Regions from separate parts of the Microbulbifer sp. 2205BS26-8 genome, predicted to be linked through region 2. Evidence: predicted binding sites of a transcription regulator. Region 2 holds the regulator's gene; the other holds the start of a gene.
The links. Region 2 encodes sigma-54, which starts transcription at its own class of promoters, with help from an activator protein. Its sites were predicted from a motif close to TGGCACANNNNTTGCNNT; they were not measured.
Positions count from the first base shown of each region.

Region 1: galU (UTP--glucose-1-phosphate uridylyltransferase GalU) is a predicted target of sigma-54. The motif match lies at 4,360-4,377, and genes of this name have one in related genera.

Region 1 covers NZ_JAVAMR010000003.1:55,183-64,492, forward strand. The annotation lists gene Q5Y71_RS01660 (MFS transporter) at 1-805, shown strand, start outside; gene ssb (single-stranded DNA-binding protein) at 957-1,499, shown strand; gene Q5Y71_RS01670 (sugar nucleotide-binding protein) at 1,514-2,368, shown strand; gene fabB (beta-ketoacyl-ACP synthase I) at 2,440-3,663, opposite strand; gene fabA (3-hydroxyacyl-[acyl-carrier-protein] dehydratase FabA) at 3,724-4,248, opposite strand; gene galU (UTP--glucose-1-phosphate uridylyltransferase GalU) at 4,518-5,366, shown strand; gene Q5Y71_RS01690 (phosphomannomutase) at 5,367-6,716, shown strand; gene Q5Y71_RS01695 (polyprenyl synthetase family protein) at 6,870-7,832, opposite strand; gene rplU (50S ribosomal protein L21) at 8,088-8,399, shown strand; gene rpmA (50S ribosomal protein L27) at 8,416-8,673, shown strand; gene cgtA (Obg family GTPase CgtA) at 8,864-9,310, shown strand, end outside.
Region 2 covers NZ_JAVAMR010000014.1:41,610-50,919, reverse strand. The annotation lists gene Q5Y71_RS07060 (KpsF/GutQ family sugar-phosphate isomerase) at 231-1,202, shown strand; gene Q5Y71_RS07055 (HAD family hydrolase) at 1,267-1,806, shown strand; gene lptC (LPS export ABC transporter periplasmic protein LptC) at 1,806-2,375, shown strand; gene lptA (lipopolysaccharide transport periplasmic protein LptA) at 2,362-2,907, shown strand; gene lptB (LPS export ABC transporter ATP-binding protein) at 3,004-3,729, shown strand; gene Q5Y71_RS07035 (RNA polymerase factor sigma-54) at 3,882-5,342, shown strand; gene hpf (ribosome hibernation-promoting factor, HPF/YfiA family) at 5,595-5,885, shown strand; gene ptsN (PTS IIA-like nitrogen regulatory protein PtsN) at 5,889-6,350, shown strand; gene rapZ (RNase adapter RapZ) at 6,490-7,350, shown strand; gene Q5Y71_RS07015 (HPr family phosphocarrier protein) at 7,376-7,645, shown strand; gene mgtE (magnesium transporter) at 7,753-9,120, shown strand; gene yjgA (ribosome biogenesis factor YjgA) at 9,201-9,310, shown strand, end outside.

The sequences.
Region 1 (9,310 bases), on a different contig from region 2:
CGATCTCACCCGGGACGAGAAGCGCGGTATCGCCATGGCGGTGGTAGGTGCGTCAATCGGGGTGGCCTTTATGCTGGCAGTGGTACTGGGGCCGGCCCTGGCGGGCGCCGGTGGTCTGGCGGCTGTCTTCTGGGTCACCGCGGTATTGGCTTTGCTGGGTATTCTGCTGGTCTGGTATGTTGTGCCAGCGCCACCGGTGGCGCGGCGCCCGGCAGTTTCCAGCGGTGGTTTCCGCACTGTACTGGGCAGTGGTCTCATCTGGAGGATGGTTTCCGGGGCATTTTTTTCCCACCTGTTACTGACGGCGTTATTTGTCGCCCTGCCACTGGTTTTGGTGAACAGGCTGGGGTGGCCGGCAGGGGAGCACTGGAAACTGTACGGCCCCCTGATGCTGGGCACCTTTATTCTAATGCTGCCGCTGATGCGGCTGGCAGAGTGCGGTAAAAAAGCCCCGCTCGCCTTAAACCTGGGAGCTCTGGCTCTGGCTGGGGGCAGTGCGGCACTGTTGCTGGCGACCGGCCCCTGGGTTGCAGTGGTACTGCTGGGTATTTTCTTTACCGGTTTCAATCTGCTGGAGGCGCTGTTGCCAGCCCAGTTGACCCGCAAGGCGCCGGTGGATGCCCGCGGGGCCGCTTCGGGTCTCTATGCAACCCTGCAGTTTTTCGGCACCTTTGTCGGCGGCAGTCTGGGAGGCTACCTGTTCGGCGTGGGTGGCGCGAGCGCTGTGGCCTGGTTCGGTTTTGCAGCGTTATCGGTCTGGGGGCTGCTCTGGTGGTGGCTGCGCGAGCGGGCCAGTGCTTACTAACTGGTGGCGACTGTTGTATGCTGCTGGATAAACATACACTGATTGCCTGCCGGGGCGATCGTGCAACGGCAGTGTTTGAGCAGGCGTGCACAGGTAACGTCTGAATCATAATTGCCCCGGGCGGGACCCGGGTTGAAGAGAGGAGAGGGCCATGGCCAGGGGAATTAATAAAGTTATTTTGATTGGCAATCTGGGCAATGATCCGGAAACCCGGTATATGCCGAGTGGGGGTGCCGTAACCAACGTAAGCCTGGCCACCAGCGAGAGCTGGAAAGACAAGCAGACTGGCCAGCAGCAAGAACGCACCGAGTGGCACCGGGTGGTGTTCTTCAACCGCCTGGCCGAAATTGCCGGAGAGTACCTGCGCAAGGGTTCCAAAGTGTATATTGAGGGAGCACTGCGCACACGCAAGTGGCAGGACAAGAGCACCGGCCAGGATCGCTACAGCACTGAGATTGTCGCCAGTGAGATGCAGATGCTCGACGGCCGCGGTGAAGCGGGCGGCTTTGGCCAGGGTGTGAGTGGTGCCGGAATGGGCGCCGCCGATAGCGGTGCACACCCCACGAGTGGTCAGGGCGCCTTTGCACCGGCAAATACCGCTCCTTCGCCGGCGGCACCACCCAACAAGCAGCAGCCCAACCAGGGCTCCGCCGGTGGGTTCGACAACAGCTTTGACGACGATATTCCCTTCTGAGGCTGGCCTGTCCAGTGTTTGAACTGAGTTCCGGCTACAAACCGGGCACCGTTGCGGTTATCACGGCCGGCAATGAAATTGACGGCGCGTTGCAGAAACGCCTGCAGCGTGCCGGCCTGCGCACCCAGCTGTTGGCCCCATCTGAACTCGAACAATTGCGCCCGGGCTCTCTTGTGATCAATGCCTCGGCCTGCGCCGATGCGCAGGGCATGCCGGAGGCGCTACAGGTGGCCAGACTGCTCGCGCAGAATCCCTGTGCGCATGTGATCCAGCTCTCCTCCTATCAGGTCTTTGCCGGCGGAGAACGCCGTCGCTACGATGAAGACGAGGCAGCGGAGCCCCGCGCCCGTTGCGGGCGACAGTGGCTGACTTGTGAGCGGGCCCTGGGCGGTTTGGACCATCTGACTATTTTGAGATTCGGTTGGGTGGTGGACAGTAGCCGGGATGCGCTGTTGGGGCGGGTGTTGCACAGTTTTGTTACGGGCGAGCCCATCGCCCTGGATAGCTGCAGCAGCGGCAATCCGGTCACCGCTTTGGATTTGGCGCGTGTGGTGGTGGCAGTGTCACAGCAGTTGGCCAGTGGGGCCTGTGCCAGCGGGATTTACCACTACGGCAGCTCCGACAGCTGTACTGCGATGGAGTTTGCTTTGGAGGTTGTGGAGCGGGCCCGGTCCTTCTATGACGAAGAGCGGCTGGTGCCGTTGAGCCTGCTGGAGGATAGCGGGAAACGGCGAGATCGCAGTGTTGTTCTCGCCTGCGGCAAGCTGCGCGATGTCTTCGGCATTCAGCAGCACAGCTGGCGCCAGGGGCTCACCCGGCAAGTGGAGCTTTGGCTTGAGCGCCTGGAAGCGGAGAGGTCAACACCCTAAAAGAGAGATTGCCGGGGAAGTGTTGCAAAGTGAGAGGCGCCCGTTAGGCAGACCCCTGTTGGGCTTTCGGCCTACACCTTATCGAAAACCAGACAGGCATTGGTGCCGCCGAAGCCGAAGCTGTTCGACATGGCGCGCTTTATTTCGCATTCGCGCAGTTCGACCACCAGATCCATGCCTTTGGCTGCGGGATCCCGGTTGTCTACATTGGCCGAGGCGGCGATAAAATTATGTTGCATCATCAGCAGGCTGTAAATAGCCTCCTGTACACCGGCAGCCCCAAGGGAGTGGCCGGTCAGCGATTTTGTGGAAGCGAAAGCCGGTCCCTTGTCCCCAAAGACTTCGCGCATGGCTCGGAGTTCAGCCACATCTCCCACGGGGGTCGAGGTGCCGTGGGTATTGATATAGTCCACGCTGCCACGCAGGCCACCGCCATCCATGCCCGCCAGGGCCTGTTGCATGCAGCGCACCGCACCCTCGCCGCTGGGAGCGACCATGTCGTAACCATCTGAGGTGGCGCCGTAGCCGGTCAGCTCAGCATAGATGGTGGCACCGCGCGCCAGGGCATGATTCATCTCCTCCAGTATCAGGCAGCCACCGCCACCGGCGATCACAAATCCATCGCGATCCGTATCGTAGGGACGCGAGGCTCTGGTGGGGGTTTCATTGTACTTGCTCGAAAGGGCGCCCATGGCATCAAACAGATGGGTCAGGCTCCAGGCCAGTTCCTCGCCGCCACCGGCAAAGACAATATCCTGCTTGCCCATTTGGATCAGTTCGGCTCCGTGGCCAATGCAGTGGGCGCTGGTTGCACAGGCGGAAGAGATGCTGTAATTAACGCCTTTGATTTTGAACGGGGTGGCGAGACAGGCGGAGACGGTGCTGCCCATCACCTGGGGTACCCGGTAGGCGCCGACACGGCGCACACCCTTTTCTTTGAGGGTGTGAGCGGCATCGATAATCTGCTGGGTGGAGGTGCCCCCGGAGCCCATGATAATACCGGTGCGTGGATTGGAAATATCGCTCTCCTCCAGGCCGGACTGATCGATGGCCTCGCGCATGGCAATATAGGCATAGGCGGCGGAATCACCCATAAAGCGCAGTTGCTTGCGGTCGATATGTTCCTTGAAATCAATATCCACCGGACCGGCAATCTGGCTGCGCAGTCCGAGATCCCGATATTCGTCCTGAAAGCGAATGCCACTGCGGCCGGCTTTCAGGGAGGCAGTGACTTCTTTTGTGTTGGTACCGATACAGGATGTGATTCCCATTCCGGTAATGACTACCCGGCGCATAGTGATCTCCAGCATAGCGTGTCGGCAGAAGACTTTCAGCGGTATTGGTCTTCGGCCAGTTTAAAAATTATCCGTGCGGGTAAACAAGCCTACGCGAAGATCCTTCGCTGTGTAAATTTCGCGTCCGTCGACAGAGACACTGCCGTTGCCGATTCCCATGACGAGCCTGCGCTCGACGATACGGCTCATCTGGATATGGTAAGTTACTTTTTTGTTGGTGGGCAGAATCTGTCCGGTAAACTTGACTTCGCCGCAGCCGAGTGCGCGCCCGCGCCCGGGATTGCCTTTCCAGGCCAGGAAATAACCGAGCAGTTGCCACATGGCGTCCAGGCCGAGGCAGCCGGGCATGACCGGATCGCCGGGAAAGTGACAGTCGAAAAACCACAGATCGGGAGAGATGTCCAGCTCTGCAATCAACTCTCCCTTGCCGAAGGCGCCGCCCTCTTTGGAAATGTGGGTGATTCGGTCCAGCATCAGCATATTGGGGGCGGGCAGTTGGGCATTGCCGGGGCCGAACATTTCACCCTGGGAGCAGGTCAGGAGTTCCTCCCTGCTATAGTTGTTTTTTTGAACAAAGTTACTCATCTTATCCCTATCAGTGGGTGGTTGTGCAATTGAGGCTGGGCGTTTTTGCAAGAGCGGGCATTCTAAGGGCTCTGTCTTGCTTGTCCAGTCAGGCAAAACGGTTTTTGTGACTGGCGCTATAATTGCTTTCACAATCTTAGAGCATTGAATCGGGGATTTTTGGCCTTATTGGGGATACTCGCGTCATCTTATGTAAATGATACCGCTTGCCAACTGTGTTAGATTGCCGGCCCGAAGCGGAAGACACGCTTTTGTTCAAAGGGGGTAAAATGCTCAAAAAATGTCTGTTCCCGGTCGCCGGTTACGGCACCCGTTTCCTGCCTGCCACCAAAGCCATGCCCAAAGAGATGCTACCTCTGGTGAATAAGCCGCTGGTACAGTACGGCGTCGAGGAAGCCATTGAGGCGGGGCTGACGGAAATTGGCTTTGTCACCGGCCGGGGCAAGCGTGCCATCGAGGATCACTTTGATACCAACTTTGAATTGGAACACCAGATTGCCGGAACCGGCAAAGAGCGCTATCTGGATTCTGTACGCAAGGTCATCGACTGTGCCAGCTTTTCCTATACACGCCAGGGGGAAATGCGGGGTTTGGGCGATGCGATCCTGCAGGGGCGCCGCCTGGTGGGAGATGAGGCCTTTGCCGTAGTGCTGGCAGACGACCTGTGCCTGAACGATGACCTGGGCGTGCTCGCGCAGATGGTGCGGCTCTACAAGCAGTTTCGCTGCAGCATCGTTGCCGTCGAGGAAGTCCCAATGACGCAGATCCATAAATTCGGTGTGATCGCAGGCAACGAGATCAAACCGGGCCTCTACCAGGTAACCGATATGATCGAGAAGCCCGCTGTGGAAGAGGCGCCGAGCAATAAGGCGATTATCGGGCGCTACATTTTAACCCCGGATATTTTTGACCTGATCCGCGATACACCCCCGGGCAAAAATGGGGAAGTTCAGATTACCGATGCCCTACTGGCCCAGGCGCGTCAGGGTTGCGTGCTGGCTTACGCGTTCAGGGGGCGCCGTTTTGACTGTGGTTCAGTGGAAGGGTTTATCGAGGCCACGAACCATGTGTATGAAAATGTATACCTTCCCGGCCAGCCCGCTCAGGAGAAGCAGTAAGTGCGCGAACTCACCTGTTTTAAAGCCTATGATGTGCGCGGTCGGGTACCGGAAGAGCTGAACGTCGATATCGCTTACCGGGTGGGGCGAGCCTTTGCCCAGTTCCTGGGCGCGCGCCGGGTAGTAGTCGGGCACGACATACGCCTGACCAGTGGCGAACTGACCGCAGCGCTGGCCAATGGTCTGTGCGATGCCGGGGCAGAAGTGTTTCATATCGGGGAATGTGGAACCGAAGAGATTTACTTCTCCACTTTTCATGGAGACTTTGATGGCGGTATCTGTGTGACCGCCAGTCACAACCCCATGGAATACAATGGAATGAAATTTGTCCGTGCCGGCAGCAGCCCGATCAGTGGTGATACCGGTTTGCTGGATATCAAACGCCTGGCGGAGGAGAACAACTTTCCCCCCGTGACTCAGCGTGGTGATTTGCAGCGTTTTGAGCATCGCGCAGCCTTTGTCCGGCATCTGTTAGGGTATATTGATCGCTCTGTCCTCAGGCCGCTCAAGTTGGTGGTCAATGCCGGTAATGGTGGCGCGGGCACAGTGGTTGATGCGTTGGCACCACACCTGCCCTTTGAGTTTGTGCGGGTACACCACCAGCCAGACGGCAATTTCCCCAATGGTATCCCCAACCCGATACTGCCGGAGAATCGTGCACCCACCGCGGCGGCGGTGCGTGAGAGTGGGGCTGACTTTGGTATTGCTTGGGATGGTGATTTCGACCGCTGTTTTTTCTTTGATGAAAAGGGTGCGTTTGTCGAAGGTTACTACCTGGTCGGTTTGCTTGCAGGCGCCTTTCTGCGTAAGCATAAAGGCGCCAAAGTGGTTCACGATCCCCGCCTGCTGTGGAATACCAGGGATATCGTCTACAGGGCGGGCGGTGTACCGGTGCAAAGCAAAACTGGCCACGCTTTTATCAAAGAGCGTATGCGCAGGGAAGACGCGGTTTACGGCGGTGAGATGAGTGCCCATCACTACTTCCGTGACTTCGCCTACTGCGACAGTGGTATGATCCCCTGGCTATTGGTGGCTGAATTAGTCAGCCGCAGTGGCAAGCCCCTGTCGGAACTGGTCGGGGAGGGCATGAAGGCATTTCCCTGCTCCGGCGAGATCAATACCAGGGTGCAGAATGCTGCAGCACTACTGAAAGCCGTCGAAGCGAGCTATGGCCCCGATGCCGAGTGCGTGGAGCATGTGGATGGCTTGAGTGTGGGCTATACCGATTGGCGTTTTAATCTTCGCATGTCCAATACTGAACCGGTCGTCCGCCTGAATGTGGAATCCCGGGGGGATAAGGCCCTGATGCGCGCGAAGACCGAAGAGTTACTCAGACTGATCCGCGCCTGAATTCCGCTTCAATGCTATTGAGTTGCCTGCCTTGCAATGCCGGCGCAGATGCGCGCAGTGGCCCGGCTGTCACCGTTTTGGAGCACCACCTGCACGCATCATCCTACCCCGGTAACCCGTTTGGCGGTCGGATTGGCGCGATCTCCCGGGGCCTCAGACCTCTCTTTCCACTGCAAAGCTGGCCAATTGTTGCAGGGCCGTCTTTTGTGCGCAGTCGGGCAGAAAAGCCAGCTGTGCTTTTGCGTTATCGACGGCAACATGGGCGTGTTCCATGGTGTAATCCAGTGCCCCGCAAGCCTCAATGGCTTCGACGATGCCGGACAATTGCTCTGCACTGTGCCGTTCAATGGCTTCCCTGACCAGTTGCGCCTGGGCCCGGGTCCCCTTGGCCATGGTGTAGATGAGTGGCAGAGTCGGTTTGCCCTCGGCCAAGTCATCGCCCACATTCTTACCCAATGCCTCCGGGGTGCCGCGGTAGTCGAGCACATCATCGACCAGTTGGAAGGCGAGTCCCAGGTGACGGCCGTACAGTTTCAGAGCGGTTTGTACCTCGTTGGTGCATCCGGCCAGGGCTGCGGCAGTTTCACAGGCGGCCTCAAAAAGGGCGCCGGTTTTCTTGTGGATAACGGTGAAGTAGCTGTCTTCGCCCACGTCGGGATCGCCTGCGTTGACCAACTGCTCTACCTCGCCCTCGGCGATGGTGTTGGTCGTATCCGAGAGGATTGCCATGATGCGCATATCCTGCAGGGCAACCATCATCTGAAAGGCGCGGGAGTAGAGGAAGTCGCCCACCAGAACGCTGGGGGCATTGCCCCATTTGGCATTGGCGGTAAGGCGGCCTCGGCGCAGTTCGGAAGTGTCCACCACATCATCGTGCAACAGCGTGGCGGTGTGAATAAATTCAATAATGGTGGCGAGGTCGATATGGCGATTACCGCGATAACCACAGGCCCTGGCGCAGAGCAGCACCAGCAGGGGTCGCAGGCGCTTGCCACCGGCCTCCACCAGGTAGTGGCCGATGTTTTCCACCAGGGGAACGTGCGAGTGCAGTTGATCGAGAATACGCTGGTTGACTGCGGCAAAGTCTTCGGCGGCGACCCTGTGGAAAGGCAGCATGCATGAGTTCCTTATACGACTGACAGAGGCCGCCCGAAGGAGCCGGACGGTAAAGGGGTGCTATTGTATCAACCCGGTGAATTGATTAGAATCTGCGCCCCGCCGTTTGCGGGTACCGATCGGCTCTGGTCTGGGCCGTCTGGGACCCGTCGGCAACAGATGTTTAGACAACGCGGCGCAAGCTCCCAAAATGCGGTTGATGACCCAACAGTCCGTCCGCTGCTTCGTGTCGTCCACACCGGAGCAGAGAAAAATATGTACGCTGTTTTTGAAAGCGGTGGCAAGCAACACCGCGTGGAAGCGGGCGAGATACTTCGCCTTGAAAAGTTGGAAGTCGCGACTGGGGAATCCATCGATTTCGATAGGGTGCTGATGGTAGTTGATGGCGACAAGATTGATATCGGCGCTCCCGTTGTCAATGGCGCAGCAGTGACTGCCGAAGTGGTCAGCCACGGCCGCGGCGAGAAAGTGAAAATCATCAAGTTCCGCCGCCGCAAGCACTCTATGAAGCGCCAGGGTCACCGCCAGTGGTATACCGAGGTGAAAATCACCGGTATCAAGGCATAAAGAGGAGTAACGATTCATGGCACACAAGAAAGCTGGTGGCAGTACCCGAAATGGCCGCGATTCCGAGAGCAAACGCCTTGGCGTTAAGCGTTTTGGCGGCCAGTCTGCTGTTGCAGGTAATATCATCGTTCGCCAGCGCGGCACCAAGTTCCACGCCGGGGTGAATGTTGGTATGGGTAAAGACCACACCCTGTTCGCCACGGCGGACGGCGTTGTGAAGTTTGAAGTGAAAGGTCCCAATAACCGCAAGTTTGTTTCCATCGAAACAGTCTGAGCAGAATCTGGCCCAAGCTTCAAAAAAGCCCCGCTTGCTGCGGGGCTTTTTTGTTGCAAGGCAGTAAACCGTTACGGAATACCCGGGGTAAGTCCCTGTTTTTTGGGGAACCTCCTCCTGTCCGGTTGGTGGGTGTCGCCGGCTTGGGCAGGATACGGAATAGACAATCGCCGAGGTAGTGGAGTGATTTATGAAATTTGTCGATGAAGCACCCATCTACGTGCAGGCGGGCAAGGGGGGCAATGGCTGCCTGAGCTTTCGCCGGGAAAAGTTTGTCGAGCGGGGCGGGCCGGATGGTGGCGATGGCGGTGATGGCGGTTCGGTCTACCTGGAAGCCGACGATTCCCTGAATACCCTGGTGGATTACCGCTACCAGCCCCGCTATATCGCCGAGGCTGGCCAACAGGGGCGCGGGCGCAACTGCACCGGCGCCAAGGGGGGGGATCTGGTATTGAAGGTACCGGTGGGTACCACGGTGATTGATGCGGAAACCGGTGAAACCCTGGGGGATTTGACTGCTGCCGGCGAGCGCCTTCTGGTTGCGCGGGGCGGTTTCCATGGCCTCGGCAATACCCGCTTCAAATCCAGTACCAACCGGGCTCCCCGCAAGACCACCAATGGGACAGCGGGCGAGGCG
Region 2 (9,310 bases):
GCCACTTATTCTGGCAGTCCAACCAGTCTTTCAGCATCGATTGGATCACCGCTTTATTGAAAAACTACCGCAAATATGCGCTGATGCAGGTGTTTCCAGCGCTTTCACTGGTTCCAGACCAGGGGCGACACGTCCCTGTGTCAAATCGTTCCCGCAGCTTATCCTGGCTGGGGAAGATTACTATTTGTACAAACCTACGTAGATAGACGTTAGCAAACCAGAGGCATTTGATGACTCAGGATCTGATATTGCAGGCAGGGCGCCGCACCGTTCGCATGGAGGCAGAGGCTGTCGCCGGACTGGAAAACAGAATTAATGGCGACTTTCAACAGGCTTGCAGGATGATCTTGCAGTGCTCTGGCCGCACCATCGTGACCGGAATGGGAAAATCCGGGCATATTGGACGCAAGATAGCCGCAACCCTGGCCAGCACTGGTACACCGAGTTTCTTCGTTCACCCGGGCGAGGCCAGTCACGGAGACCTGGGAATGATTACCCGCGACGACCTGGTAGTCGCGATTTCCAACTCGGGCTCCTCGACGGAAGTACTCACCCTGCTGCCATTGCTGAAACGGCTTGGCATCCCAATGATCAGTATGACCGGCAAAGCCGACTCGTCCCTGGCTCAGGCTGCCGAGGTCAATCTGGACATCTCGGTACAAACAGAGGCCTGCCCGCTCAACCTGGCCCCTACTTCCTCTACCACCGTCACCCTCGTGATGGGTGATGCATTGGCAGTGGCCCTGCTTGAGGCCAGGGGATTTACCGCCGAGGATTTCGCTTTTTCGCATCCCGGCGGAGCCCTGGGGCGACGCTTGCTACTCAAAGTTAAAGATGTGATGCACGCCGGGAAAGAATTGCCCCGAGTGCACCCGGAAACCCTGTTGTCCAAAGCTCTTCTGGAAATGACCAGCAAGGGTTTTGGCATGACTACGGTTATCGACCACAGTGGGAAATTACTGGGTGTATTTACCGATGGCGACCTGCGCCGCGTAATCGATCAGAAAGTGGCATTTGACCAGGCGACCATGACGCAAGTGATGAGCCGCAGTCCGAAGACGGTTTCCGCCGAAACCCTGGCCGCGGAAGCGCTGAGAATTATGGAAGATTACAAGATCACCGCTCTTGTCGTGGAAGATGCAACCCATATTCCGATCGGCGTACTACATATGCACGATATACTGCGCGCCGGCGTCATCTGAAATAAACAATCCTGTACGGAGCGGAAAAGTGCCGCAGCCGTCGATAACCTACAAGGATACTCCAGTGATCCCAGAAGAACGATTAAACAGTGCATTGAAGCGCATTCGCTGGTTGGTACTGGATGTAGATGGCGTCCTCACTGACGGCAAACTCTACTTCGACAGCAGCGGTAACGAACTCAAAACATTCAGCACTCTGGATGGGCATGGCATAAAAATGCTACAGAAATCCGGTGTGCATGTGGTCATTATTACCGGCCGGCGCAGCAGTGTGGTCGAGCGCCGCGCACACGAACTCGGCATCAGCAAGTTGATCCAGGGTCGAGAAGATAAATTCAACGCCTTGCAGGAGCTTTTGGCCGATGAGCCCTGTCGGCTTGAGGAGATCGCCTATATCGGCGATGACTATCCCGATCTTCTGGTCATGACGCGCATTGGCTGTCCAATTGCACCGCCCAATGCTGCCCAACCCGTGCGCGAGCATGCTATATGGATCACGGATGCCTGCGGCGGTGAGGGTGCTGTGCGCGAAGTCTGTGATCACATCATGCGGGCTCAGGGGACATTTGATATGGCGCTTGCCCCCTACCTTGGAGAAGGTTGATGCGCCGCACTTGGCTGCCGTTACTACTGGTTATACTGCTGATCAGTGTGGGGCTCTGGTTCTCCGAAAGCCCGCCGGAGCAGTTGCTGAGCATCCGCCCCACGCCCCAACAGCAGGACCGCGCCGCCGAACTGATCATTCGCAACGCCAAGACCCGGCACTTTGATCAAGAGGGTAACTTGGCCTACCGGGTGGATGCCCAGCAGATTACCTACTACCAGTTCAAACGCCGTGACCGGGCCGACCTAACAGAGCCACGCCTGTTCTTCTACGAGGATGACCAACCAAAATGGCGCACTGAATCCAGGTGGGGTACCGTCTACAATCGCGGTGAACGGGTAGTCCTGGAAGGAGAAGTGGTGATTGATGAACTACCCGCCATAGGTGGTATCAAATTGGAAACACCCAGCATTACTCTCCTGCCAGACAGGGAGTTCGCCGAAACCGACAAAGTTGTTACTATCACCTCCGGCCCCAACCGTACCACCGGCAAGGGCATGCGCGCCTATCTGAGTGAAGACCGGGTGGAAATCCTATCGGACGTTAAGAGCAGCTATGACACCGACTAACCTATTCCGTCACCTGTGCAAGATTTCCACCGCTGCAGCCCTGTTATTCTTCACCGCGGGGGTAGATGCATTACCTGAAGACCGCGAACAGCGCGTGAATATTAGATCTGATGCGATGAATGCCGCTCTGAGCAGTAACCTGGTCGTTTACAGTAATAACGTTGTCATTACCCAAGGCTCCCTGAAAATACGCGCGGATCGTGTCGAGGTCTACTTCACAACCGACAAGGAGGTCCGGCGCGTCATCGCTGAGGGAAAACCCGCTCACTTCGAGCAGAAGATCCTCGCAGGGGAAAACCCCGTCAAGGCGCGCGCCCGGCGCATAGAATACTCTGTCAGCTCGGAAGAACTTCTCCTTACCGGCGAGGCCCTAGTGGACCGGGATGGCAATACCCTGGCAGCAGAAAAGATCAACTATGACCTCACCACCGAACAACTGAGTGCCCGGGGACAGACCGGGAAAGGTCGCGTGGAGATGATCTGGAAGCCGGAAAAGAAAGAAACCTCCAACAACGGGAGAGAGGGTCAATAGGTCCCTACCCGAGCCTGGATACAGTACTAATTCACTGTCAAACCTTTACCGGAAGGCACTCTGTGCCCACGGCAGGGAAAGATTTCGGAACACACTATGCCAACGCTCAAAGCGTTACACCTCGCCAAGCAGTACAAGAAAAGAAAAGTCGTTCAGGATGTCTCCGTCAGCGTCACCAGTGGTCAGATAGTTGGCCTTCTGGGCCCCAATGGTGCCGGGAAAACCACCTGCTTTTACATGATCGCTGGCCTGGTCCGGGCCAATACCGGGCGGGTATTAATCGATGATGAAGACATCACTAGCCTTCCCATGCATGGTCGTGCACGCAAAGGGATCGGCTATCTGCCCCAGGAGGCCTCAGTATTCCGCCGCCTGTCGGTGCGCGACAATATTCTCGCCATCCTTGAGACCCGTAAGGACCTGTCCCGCTCTGCACGCCAGCAGCAGGCCCAGGCACTGCTCAGTGAGTTCAATATTACCCATATCGAGCACAGTCTGGGGATGGCCCTCTCAGGAGGAGAACGCCGCCGGGTGGAAATCGCCCGCGCACTCGCCACAAATCCCAGGTTTGTATTGCTGGACGAACCCTTTGCTGGGGTAGACCCGATCTCGGTCAACGATATCAAGGACATTGTCCGCCACCTGCGCAACAGGGGTATTGGTGTCCTGATTACCGACCACAATGTGCGCGAAACCCTCGATATCTGTGAAACCGCCTATATCGTCAGTGAAGGCCATATTATCGCCGCCGGCACTCCGGAAGAAGTGCTCGTGAATCAGCAGGTGCGCGAGGTTTATCTGGGGCACGAATTTACCATCTAGAGGAAAAGCTGCCATTTTTGCGCTCAAATTCCACACTGGGCATGATTTATAGGCACGTTTATTGCTTGTGTTATCCCGGCAAGCGGGGTAGTCTGCGCCATTATGGGTAACTTTTGGTGAATACCGGCCACCTCGGTTTGTAGCGCCCCACTATGAAGCAGTCTCTTCAGCTTAAGCTCGGCACCCAGTTGACCATGACCCCGCAGTTGCAGCAGGCAATACGCCTGTTGCAACTGTCGACACTGGATTTACAACAGGAGATCCAGGCCGCTCTGGACGGCAACCCAATGCTGGAAGTCGAGACTGACGAGGTTCTCTCTACAGCCAATATCGCAGAGAGCAACGCCCAGCAGGAGCCGACAGCTGGCTCAGAAAGTGCAATCGCCTCCTCCAGTGGTGAGCACGAACTCAGTGAAGACAGCTGGAGCCAGAATATTCCCGACGAGTTGCCGCTGGACTCCCGCTGGGACGAAATCTACGGCAACTACAGCAGTGGATTCGATGGTGACAAATTAGAGTTTGAGCACAGTGCTCCCGGAGACAGTCTACAGGATCACCTGCACTGGCAACTCAACCTCACCACACTATCTGCGCATGACAAGTGGATCGGTGAAAACCTGATTGATGCGATCAAGCCCTGCGGACTGCTGGGAACCCCCATTGCACAGATCACAGCGTCCCTCCATGTTGAAGAGGATGAGGTCCTCGCCGTGCTCAAAGCGATCCAGCAGTTCGAGCCCACTGGTTGTGGCGCACGGGACCTGCAGGAGTGCCTGCTGTTGCAGTTGCAGCAGCTGCCAGCCAGCACACCCTGGCTTAAACAGGCCAAGGACATTATTGAACGCCATCTCAGTCTGCTCGGAAAACGGGACTTCCGCCAACTGAGCCGGCGCACAAACCTGAATGAGGCCCAGTTAGGCGCGGTAATTCGCCTGATCCAGACCCTAAACCCCACCCCCGGGGAGCGCTATGGCAGAGAGGAGACCGCCTACGTCATTCCTGACATCCTTGTTTCCCGCAAAGGGTTGCGCTGGCAGGTGGATCTGAATGGGGAAATCACCCCGAAAATCCGTATTAACAATCACTATGCCGCCCTGGTCAGGCGCGCAGATAACTCCAGAGAAAACAGCTTCCTGCGGGACCACCTCCAGGAGGCGCGCTGGTTTTTGAAAAGCCTGCAGAGCCGCCACGATACCCTGCTCAAGGTGGCGACCTGTATTGTTGAGAAACAGCAGGGATTCCTCGAAGAGGGTCCCGAGGCCATGAGGCCGATGGTACTGGCAGATATTGCCAAAGCCATTGGCATGCATGAATCCACTATCTCCAGAGTCACCACCCAGAAGTACATGCTGACTCCCCGGGGCGTTTACGAGCTCAAATATTTTTTCTCCAGCCATGTCAGCACCGATTCCGGCGAGGACGCCTCGTCAACCGCCATTCGCGCAATGATTCGCAAACTGATTGATACCGAAGCCCCACGCAAGCCCCTTTCGGATAATAAAATCGCCCAGGAACTCGACAGGCAGGGAATCAAGGTAGCACGCCGCACAGTAGCGAAATACCGGGAGTCCATGGGAATCCCCTCTTCCAGTGAGCGCAAACGCTTAGCCTGACCCACCGCTATCCATTCTTAACGGCAATGCTGCCCAGCGCTCGGTTTCATTACACCCCCAACTGGCAGTGGCCGACTGCTCGACCCAGAGTTCACATGCAGTCACAAACTGACTGGCGCCCTGTAGGTTTTATCCCCCAACCAAAACCCAAACTTTGAGTATATGCTTCCATTCTGGCCCACTTCCTAGTAGGGTTGCGGCCCGAAAGGAAGCCGTTTGCCGGTATGCAGTGCACTCGGTAAGGAGAAATCCATGCAGATCAACATTAGTGGTCACCACGTCGATATCACCCCCCCCATGCGCAGTTACTGCGAAAACAAATTGGAAAAGCTGTCTCGGCATTACGGCAACATTACTAACGCCCAAGTCATCCTATCCGTTGAAAAACTGATCCAGAAAGCCGAAGCCCGGGTACATATCAATGGTCATGACCTCTGTGCAGGCTCTGAGGATAGTGATATGTACGCGGCCATTGATGCGCTCGCGGACAAACTGGACCGCCAACTCAAAAAGCACAAAGAGAAGTTGCAAAGCCACCGCTGAATTATGACACTCGAAGCATTACTTTCCCCCCACCTCAGCTTTTGCCATCTGGCAGGGAGCAGCAAAAAGAAGTTACTGCTCAATATTGCCCAGGCAATCGCCGAGCAATATTCTCAACATGACGCCGATACCATCTTCAATCAGTTGATTGCCCGCGAGCGCCTCGGCTCCACCAGCATCGGGGAGGGTGTTGCCATACCACACTGTCGCCTGCCTGGTTGCAGACAGCCTATTGGCGTGCTCTGCACCATCAAGCCTGCAGTAGATTTTGACGCTACAGATCGCCAACCTGTGGATTTACTGTTTGCCCTGCTGGTACCTGAAGATGCAGAGCAACAACACCTTGAGACACTTGCACAAATCGCCGCCCTGTTTTCCGATAACCAGATAAAGGATAAGTTAAGGCAGGCGAAAACCAGTGATGAACTCTATGCGCTGGCCTTAGACAGTGCCGCAGCCGCCTGAACTGAACACTAAACTTCAGCCCAAGCAACCCATGCCCGGTGGAAACGGCGGTATGTGTGCACCACAAACCGCAAGTAAACAGTGATACATTGTTTCCAATTTACAACGCCAGTGTGCCGACCTCACAAAGGGACTCTCTATGCGCTTGGTGATCATCAGCGGCCGTTCCGGCTCCGGTAAAAGCTCAGCTCTCCAGTTGCTGGAGGATGTGGGATTTAACTGTATTGATAACTTGCCGACCAGCCTGCTGCCCCAACTGGTCAAATGGGCTGGAGACCAGCCACCACAGGAAAATACCCGTTTGGGCCTGGGCATTGATGCCCGTAACCTGTGGCAGGATATCAAACAGGCGCCTCAGGTGATTGAATCCCTGCGAGCAAATGAAGTGCAATGCGATGTGATCTATCTGGATGCGCGCGAGCCGATACTGGTGCAACGTTTCAGTGAAACCCGTCGCAAACATCCCCTTAGCAATAACTGCACTCATCTGCTCGAAGCCCTCAATCAGGAGAGGGAACTGTTGTCCCCTATCGCAGCCATGGCAGATATGGTGATCGACACAAGCAGCCTGAGCCTGCACGAACTGCGTGAACTGGTTAAAAACCGGGTGGTTGGCAAACAGTCCAATGGCATGGCCATTCTATTTCAGTCATTTGGCTTCAAGTACGGTGTACCGGTAGACGCGGACTTGGTATTCGACCTGCGCTGTCTTCCCAATCCCTATTGGGAGCCGGTCCTGAGAAAGAAAACCGGCAGGGACCCCGAGGTGAAACAATTTCTGCGCGCCCACCCAGAAACCGATAAGATGGAGGCCGACATCACCCAGTTCCTGCAGCGATGGCTGCCTTCCTACCAAAAAAGCAATCGAAGCTACACCTGCATCTCCATTGGCTGTACCGGCGGACGCCACCGCTCGGTGTACATGGTGGAACAATTGGCCAAAACCTTCTCACCGCAATTCGACAGCTTGCAGATCCGCCATCGCGAGCAACGGAGATAGCTATTCCATTGCGCGAAAGTCCCCTATGCATAAACAGCAACTCACCATTATCAACAAGCTCGGCTTACACGCTCGCGCAGCCAGCAAACTCGCACAAACTTCAGCGCGCTTTTCCTCCGATATCCAGGTGCATTGCCAAGGTAAATCCGTCAATGCCAAAAGTGTCATGGCGCTGATGCTACTCGCAGCGGGCAAGGGCACCGAGTTGACATTGGAAATTAACGGTCCCGATGAAGACGAAGCACTCAGCGCCATCTGCAACCTGATCTCGGATCGCTTTGGCGAAGCCGAGTAGACTGCAAAGACAGGTACCACTGGCTTGCGCCCCCCGAAGCACATAAAATCGCCGCAGCTTTATCCCGGCGGCTGCCGCCTTTCCAACCACTGCAGTAAGGATTCGTTGTGTCCAGCCCACCCCAAGCCGAAATCAAGTTCCGCGCCCAAAACCAGCTGAGCGCGCTGTTTGCCGCGCTCGATAGCGGCACAGGGCAGGAAGTCCGGCGCATGCTCAAAACTCTGACACCCCAGAGCATCGCGCAACTGCTGGAAAGTTCTCCCCCCCGTATCCGCCAGGTTCTGTGGGGCCTTATCGACCGGGATATCGAGGGTGAGGTACTGCAGGAGCTCAGCGACGAGGTGCGCAGCCAGATCCTCAACACCATGGATACCGAGGAAATGGTGGAGATCATGGAGGGGTTGGATGCGGACGATATCGCCGACATCCTCCAGCAACTCCCTGAGCGCATCGTCGCAGAAGTGCTCTCATCCATGAGCGAGACGGACCGCCTGCGGGTGGAGAGTGTGCTCGCCTATGATGAGAATACCGCCGGTGGCCTGATGGACACCAACACCATCTCGGTGCGCCCCAACCTGAGTCTGGATGTCGTCCTGCGCTACCTGCGCCGCCACGAACAACTCCCGGAGTCCACTGACAGCCTGTTCGTCGTAAACCGCAAAGGGGAATATATCGGCCTGCTACCCCTGTCAAAACTGCTTACTACAGATCCTTCGGTCACGGTGCGCGAGGTGGTCAATACCGATGTGGAACCCATCCCCGCGGATATGCCCGATACCGAAGTTGCCCGACTGTTTGAGAAATACGACTGGATCACGGCTCCGGTGGTGGATGAAGAGAACCGCCTGCTGGGACGCATCACCATTGACGACGTGGTGGATGTGATTCGCGAGGACGCCGACCACTCGCTGATGAGTCTCGCCGGTCTGGATGAGGAGGAGGACACCTTTGCGCCCGTACGGCGCACCGCGCGCAGGCGCGCACTATGGCTGGGTATCAATCTGCTAACCGCCCTCCTCGCCTCCTGGGTGATCAGCCTGTTTCAGAATACCCTGGAGAAGGTAGTGGCCCTGGCTGTACTGATGCCCATTGTCGCCAGTATGGGCGGCGTGGCCGGCAGCCAGACGCTCACCGTCGTTATCCGGGGCATGGCACTTGGGCAAATCGGAAAAAGCAACTTGAACTGGCTGCTCTCCCGGGAATTGGGTTCGGCCGCCCTGAATGCCCTTCTCTGGTCTCTGGTGATTGGACTGATCGCCGCTCTGTGGTTTGGCGACATACACATCGCTCTAATCATTGTCGCGGCGATGGTGATCAATCTGATCACAGCGGCTCTGGCCGGAGCCATACTTCCAGTAGTATTGCGCGCCATACATATTGACCCCGCCCTGGCCGGTGGCGTGGCACTCACAACGGTGACAGACGTTGTGGGTTTTATGTCCTTCCTCGGGCTCGCCACCTGGTACTTTAGCTAAATGGGCAAAAACAGCCTGTGACGGAGCGCCGCTACAGGCCTAGCAGAGTCGGGATAGCCTTCCAACACACGGAGTCCACAATGACCGAGTACAACGACCTGTCGAAGAGCAAAACCCAGCTCAAAAAGGAAATGCACGAGCTGCAGCAGCTGGGACAACAGTTGACTGAACTCTCCAAAGCCCGTCTGGC